Regions from separate parts of the Acidovorax sp. GW458-11-26-14-TSB4 genome, predicted to be linked through region 3. Evidence: predicted binding sites of a transcription regulator. Region 3 holds the regulator's gene; each other region holds the start of a gene.

Region 1 (2,259 bases), on a different contig from region 3:
GCCGAGGCGCTGATCCGATCCACCGGTGACTGGACGCTGCGCGCTCTGTGCCTGGTGCTCGCAGTGACGCCGCTGCGGGTCGTGACGGCCACGCCGCAGCTGGCGCGCTTTCGGCGCATGCTGGGCTTGTTCGTGTTCTTCTACGCCCTGCTGCACCTGCTGGGCTATGGCTGGTTCGACATGGGTTTCGAAGTGGCCGACATCGCAGTGGACATCGCCAAGCGGCCATTCATCCTGGTGGGCTTTGCGGCCTTCGTGCTGCTGCTGCTCATGGCGGCCACCTCCTTCAACCGTGCGATCCGCGCGCTGGGCGCCAAACGCTGGCAGACGCTGCACCGCACGGTGTATGCCGTGGCGGGCCTGGCGCTGCTGCACTTTTTCTGGATGCGCGCGGGCAAGAACGATTTTGGCGAGGTGGCGGTGTATGCGGCTATCCTGTCCCTGCTGCTGGGCTGGCGGGTGTGGCAGGCCGCGCGCAGGCGGGCGGTGAAGGCGGGCTCCGCCGCCGCCGCGTCGCGCTGAACCCGTGCTTCGTCGTCAGCCCACGGTGCGCAGGGCGGGGCGCATCTGGCGCGTCACAGGGTCGATATGGGCCGTGGGGACCTGGTAGGCGCGGTCGTCAAAGAGGTCGATGCCGCACATCAGGTTCTCGATCCAGTCGAAGAAGTCGTGGATGGCCCGCTTGCCGAGGATGGGTGCGCCGTGCTGCGGAACGAGCATGGAGATATCGAGCTGCCGTGCCATGCGCACCCACAAGCGCAGGATCTTGTTGGACACCATGTAGCGCCGGTGGAAGCCTTCCATGCGGGGAATGTGTGCAGCCAAGTCCGTGACGGGGATTCTGGCCTCGCTGCCTGACATCATCGAAACCGCCAGGTCGCCGGTGAACAGGATGCGGCTCACCGGGTCGTAGAAGTGGAAGTTGCCCTCCGAGTGCAGGAAGTGCGCGGGCAGCAGCACCAGCTCGTTGCGTCCCAGCGGCAGGTGGCCGCCACTGTCGGGCACGCCGATCACGCGGTTCTCGGTCTTGCCGACCTTGGTGAAGTGGGGCGCGAAACGCTCCCAGACGCGCGAGATCACCAGCGATGCCTTGGTGCTGGTCATCCAGCGGTCCAGCGAGGCAATGATGTCCGGATCGGCATGCGAGGCGATCAGGTAGGACAGCTTGTGCGGCGCGAAGTGCTTGGTCATGCCGATGAACAGCTCATTGAACGCGAGGTTGCCACCCGGGTCGATGATGGCGCCGGTGTCGTCGTCCACGATCAGGAACTGGTTGGCCTGCACTGCCTGCCCATCCTCCTCGATCAGGTCGGTGAACATCAAGCAGGCGTGGTTCTTGTCTCGGTACAGTTCGATGGCCATGGCAATGCTGCGGTGCTAAAGCCGCGACTGTAGGCCGGCGTTGCCGGGCACTGCTTGATGGAGATCAAGCGGTGGGCAATCAGGGGCTCCTCCGGGAGGGAGCCGAAAGGTCAGCGTGCCGTGGAGGCAGGCGCCTGGGGGGGCGACGTGGCTGTAGAAGGTGCCGCTCCCGGCGTGAGCGTTTCGGGCAAGGTGGCGCGCTGGGCGGCCGCGGGGCCGGAGGGCAGGTACAGCGGGCCGCGTTGGCCGCATCCTGCAAGGGCTGCCGCACTGGCAGCAAGGACAACGGTCCTGACTAGAATTTGGAATGCTTTCAACATGCGCAAATTGTAATGACTGACCTTGAATTCCAGGACCATGCCGAGAAACTGCTGGCGGCTGTCGAGCGCAGTTGCGATGAACTCAACGACACGACGGACGCGGACATCGACAACCAGCGCTCGGGCGGGATGATCACGCTGAGCTTTGCCAACCGCAGTCAAATCGTCATCAACCTTCAAAAGCCGCTGCACGAGGTGTGGATGGCTGCCAAGTCGGGCGGCTACCACTACAAGTTCGATGGCTCGACCTGGCGGGATACCAAGGGAGGCGGTGAGTTCTTCGCGCGCCTGACCGAGGATGCGCGGACGCAGTCGGGGATGCCGCTGGTCTTCTCGGCCTGACAGGCCATCGGGCAAAAGACAAGGGCCGCGCAAGGCGGCCCTCGATTCCTGCGCTCTGACCGTCAATTCCTGAACAGGTCGAGAATGCGGTTGCGCTCTTCTGTCGGCGGCGGCGCATGCGGAGCCACATCAGGGCCACCGGTGCTGCGCTGCTGTTCCTCCAGCCCGACGCTGGCGATGCCCGCATTGCGTGCATATTCCTCGTAGAACCATTCGCCGCCGACATTGACCACTC
Region 2 (2,259 bases), on a different contig from region 3:
GTCATTGCTATAGTCGGCGCTTTGACCGAAACACCACCCAAGGACATCCCATGGCCGCTGGCAGCCTTCTAGCCCTGTTGGACGATATCGCCACCATCCTCGACGACGTCGCCCTCATGACCAAGGTGGCGGCCAAGAAGAGTGCCGCCATGGCCGACGACGTGTCGGTCATGACCAAGGTGGCCGCACAGAAGACGGCGGGCGTGCTGGGTGATGACCTGGCGCTCAACGCCCAGCAGGTCACCGGCGTGCGCGCCGAGCGGGAGATCCCCGTGGTCTGGGCCGTCGCCAAGGGCTCCATGGTCAACAAGGCCATCCTGGTGCCGGCGGCGCTGCTGATCAGCGCCTTCGCCCCCTGGGCCGTCACGCCGCTGCTGATGATCGGCGGCGCCTTCCTGTGCTTCGAGGGCTTCGAGAAGATCGCCCACAAGTTCCTGCACAGCGAGAGCAAGGACGAGGCCGAGCACGAAAGCCGTGCCCAGGCCAATGCCAACCCGGCCGTGGACCTGGTGGCCATGGAAAAGGACAAGATCAAGGGCGCCGTGCGCACCGACTTCATCCTGTCGGCAGAAATCATCGCCATCACGCTGGGCACGGTGGCGACGGCCTCGTTTGCGCAGCAGGTGGCCGTGCTGGTGGGCATTGCCGCGATCATGACGGTGGGGGTGTATGGCCTGGTGGCGGGCATCGTCAAGCTCGACGACCTGGGCCTGTGGCTCAACAACAAGCGCAGCGCCGTGGCCAAGGCACTGGGCACGGGCATCGTCAATGCGGCCCCCTGGCTCATGAAATTTTTGTCCATTGCCGGCACGGCCGCGATGTTCCTGGTGGGCGGCGGCATCCTGGTGCACGGCATTCCGGCGCTGCACCATGCCGTGGAAGGGGCGGGCGCTGCAGCCGGCACCTGGCCTGCGGGCGCTCTTTGGGGCGGGCTGATCTCCAATCTGCTGAATGCGGTGGTGGGCATCGTCGCGGGTGGCCTGGTGGTGGCCGTGGTGACCGTCGTGCAAAAAATGCGTGGCAAGGGCGCGACCGCGCACTGAAGTGAAGCACCCCCTGAGGCGCTGCGCGCCTTCACCCCTCTCTCGACTCGCTACGCGATTCGGGAGGGGGACGCCCCCAGCGCGGCGGGGCGGACCTTGCGCGGGGGCGCTGGCTTAGGCCGCGCCAGTTTCATGCGCCGCGGGTGACGCACAGATTGTTGATCCGGATCGAAGCCTGGGCGCTGGGTCGGTGGCGCGCCGCGCCAGCGGTGCCGATGGTTGATCTGTGGCAAGGCGCATCGGCGCGCGCGGGGGCCCAATGCCTGCACGGGGGTCGTCCCCGTTCAACCGCATCGAATCGCTTCCATGAACAACAACAAGCTGCTGAAACTGGCCCTGGTGGCCGCCTGTGCGCTGGCATCCGGCGCCACCATGGCACAAGGCGTACAAGACGCCAACGGCCCCTGGCTGGTGCGTGCCCGCGCCGTGCACCTGGACAGCGCCAACAAGGACACCACCGGCCTGGGCCTGTCGATTAACGACAAGGTGATTCCCGAAGTCGATGTCTCCTACTTCTTCACCAGGAACATCGCCGCCGAACTGGTCCTGACCGTGCCGCAGAAGCACGACGTGCGCGCCAGCACGCTCGGCGGCAAGATCGGCACCCTCAAGCACCTGCCGCCCTCGCTGCTGCTGCAGTACCACTTCGATGCCCCCGGCTTCAAGCCCTATGTGGGCGCTGGCCTGAACTACACACGCTTCTCCAGCGTGCACCTGCCCGCCGGCGTGGGCATCGACAAGAACAGCTGGGGCGCAGCGCTGCAGGTGGGCATGGACATTCCGCTGGCCAAGAATCTGTACCTGAACGTGGACGTGAAGAAGGTCTATATCCAGACCGATGTGTCTGCGGGCGGTGTGAAGGCGGGCACTTTCAAGGTCGATCCCGTTCTCTTCGGTATCGGCCTGGGCTACAGGTTCTGAGCGCTGCGGCGGTAAAACGCCAACGAGCCGGCGAGGGCCAGCAGTGCCCCGCCGCAGCACCGGTCCAGCCAGACCACAGCGCTGCGGCGCAGCAGTTGTACGGCCTTGGCGCCGGTGATGGCATAGGCCAGCATCACCGCGAAATCCAGCCCCGCAAACACGACTGCAATCGCCGCGTACTGCGGCCACTGCGGCGCGCTGGCATCGATGAACTGCGGCAGCAGGGCCGAGCAGAACAGATAGCCCTTGGGGTTGGTCACCGCGACCAGGAAGGACTTGGCGAAGATGCTGCGGG
Region 3 (2,259 bases):
TGGGGTGCAATCGGGATGAGTGCGGGTGCAAGGTGCGCCGCATGGGCCCATGCCCATGCAAGCGACTTGCGCCCACAATCGCCCGATTTCACCCCAACCCCTCGGGCAAGTGCCTTGTCAGGCGGTCTGCGTCGTTGCAGCGCTTGCCAATAGCTGAACTATTGGCTGCGCACTGCGCCTAGCAACCCATCCTGACAAGGTACTTGCGCGACCCGAAATAAGGCGTCAGCAGGTTCTTATGAACTTTGCCGCAGCTCCCGTCCCCCGTCCTTGACCTGGATCAAGTGTTGAAAGGCCCACAGGGCCCACAATTTGATGCATGTCAGCCACCACCACGCTCCACCCTGCGGATGCGATCCGTTCGCTCCCCCAACCTGTTGCTGCTGCGCCCATGAACCCGCTCACCATCAAAGTCGCCTGCTCCAACTGCAACCTGCGCGAACTGTGCATGCCCGTGGGCCTGAACGACGCGCAGCTGGAACGCATCGATGAGATCGTGGCCACGCGGCGCAAGGTCAAGCGCGGAGGCACGCTGTTCCGCAATGGCGAGACCTTCACCTCGCTGTACGCCATCCGCACCGGCTTCTTCAAGACCTGTGTGGCGACCGAGGACGGGCGCGACCAGGTGACGGGCTTCCAGATGGCGGGGGAGATCATCGGCCTGGACGGCATCGTGAACGACCACCACACCTGCGACGCCGTGGCGCTCGAAGATGCCGAGGTCTGCGTGATGCCGTTTGACCGCATCGAGGAACTCTCGCGCGAGGTCACCGCCCTGCAGCACCATGTGCACAAGATCATGAGCCGCGAGATCGTGCGCGAGCACGGCGTGATGCTGCTGCTGGGCAGCATGCGCGCCGAAGAGCGCCTGGCCGCCTTCCTGCTGAACCTGGTGCAGCGCCTGCATGCGCGCGGGTTCTCGCAGTCGGAGCTGGTGCTGCGCATGACGCGCGAGGAAATCGGCAGCTACCTGGGCCTCAAGCTCGAAACCGTGAGCCGCACCTTCTCCAAGTTCGTCGAGGAAGGCATCGTCGAGGTCAAGCAGCGCCATGTGCGCATCCTGGATACGGACGCGCTCAAGCGCATCGTGAACTCGCAGACGTGTAGCTGAGCCGTCAGGCGTTCAAGCCTGGACCTGCAGGCGGGCCAGCACCTCGGTCTTGCCGCTGCGGTCGGCCCGCAGGATCAGCGCCTCGCCCGAGCTGGTGTTGCTGCTGGCCAGATCGGACAGCACGAACATGTGCGTGAACCAGGCCTCGAAGCTACCGCCCCGTGCCGAGGCGGCCACCAGCGCCTGGCGCAGCTCGCGCAGGTGGCTGGTACCGGTGGTCTCCGGCGCGCCGCGCGGCGAGCCCAGCGCGGGCCACACCTGGGGCGCGGCGAATGCCAGCGTGGCACTGTCGATGCAGCGGCACCACGGGCTCGAAAGCACCTTGGCCGGCTGCAGCTGGCGCTCCTTGAACCACGCCCCCGTGCGCCGCGCCTGCTCGCGCCCCTCTTCGCTGAGGTTGCGCTGCGTGCTGCAGTCGCCTAGGCGAAACCCCGGTGGATCGAAGGTGCCGGGCGCCAGCGCATGGCGGAATGCGGCCACCACCCCGCCCTTGCGCAGCAGGGCCTCGGCCTCGGTGTCCTGGGCGGCCCAGGCATGCAGCGTGGTCCACGCCAGCCCTGCGCCCAGCAGGGCGCGCCGGCCAACCACCGCCTCAGGCTGCGGGCTGGAAGGCATAGCCATTGCCCGATACAGCCATGCGCCCGAATGCCGGGAACGGGAAGTGGAAGCCCCCCAGCATGGCATTGCTGGCGGTAATGCGCTGGAACACCTCGCGCCGCACCTTGCGCGCGGCCTCGGCGTCCATGTCGAAGGTCACGGCCCAGTCAGGGTTGCGTGCGAACAGGGCCGGCACATTGGTCAGGTCGGCCACGTAAAAGAAGTTCTGGCCGGCGGACTTGAGCTCGAACAGGGTGTGGCCCGGCGTGTGCCCGTAGGCCGCCACGGACTGGATGCCTGGCGCCACTTCGGTGCCCGCGCCGAACTGCACCAGCGTGTCGGCCGGCATGGTTGCAAAAGTGCGGCGCACGTTCTCGAAGGCGCCCTTCATGCCTGCAGGGGCGGCCGCCATGCGGGCATCGTCCATCCAGAAGGCATGCTCGGCAGCCGGCACCAGCACCTTGGCCTTGGGGAAGGTCAGCGCGCCCGCCTTGTTGCGAATGCCGTTGATGTGGTCGCCGTGGTAGTGGCTGATGAGCACGGTGTCGATG

The links. The regulator FNR, encoded in region 3, switches genes on or off when oxygen is low (the NO sensors DNR and NnrR bind a similar motif). The targets are predictions, from matches to a motif close to TTGATNNNNATCAA.
Region 1: a site for FNR is predicted at 1,417-1,430, ahead of AC07X5_RS20945 (oxygen-binding di-iron domain-containing protein). Genes of this name have one in related genera too.
Region 2: a site for FNR is predicted at 1,202-1,215, ahead of AC07X5_RS14650 (OmpW/AlkL family protein). Genes of this name have one in related genera too.

The regions. Positions count from the first base shown of each region.
Region 1 covers NZ_JBWKYR010000011.1:43,554-45,812, forward strand. The annotation lists gene msrQ (protein-methionine-sulfoxide reductase heme-binding subunit MsrQ) at 1-522, shown strand, start outside; gene AC07X5_RS20945 (oxygen-binding di-iron domain-containing protein) at 538-1,362, opposite strand; gene lptM (LPS translocon maturation chaperone LptM) at 1,473-1,721, opposite strand; gene cyaY (iron donor protein CyaY) at 1,695-2,024, shown strand; gene AC07X5_RS20960 (penicillin-binding protein 1A) at 2,087-2,259, opposite strand, start outside.
Region 2 covers NZ_JBWKYR010000006.1:84,202-86,460, forward strand. The annotation lists gene AC07X5_RS14645 (DUF808 domain-containing protein) at 51-1,043, shown strand; gene AC07X5_RS14650 (OmpW/AlkL family protein) at 1,350-1,964, shown strand; gene AC07X5_RS14655 (LysE family translocator) at 1,952-2,259, opposite strand, start outside.
Region 3 covers NZ_JBWKYR010000024.1:19,211-21,469, reverse strand. The annotation lists gene fnr (fumarate/nitrate reduction transcriptional regulator Fnr) at 392-1,111, shown strand; gene AC07X5_RS28225 (histidine phosphatase family protein) at 1,124-1,726, opposite strand; gene AC07X5_RS28220 (MBL fold metallo-hydrolase) at 1,704-2,259, opposite strand, start outside.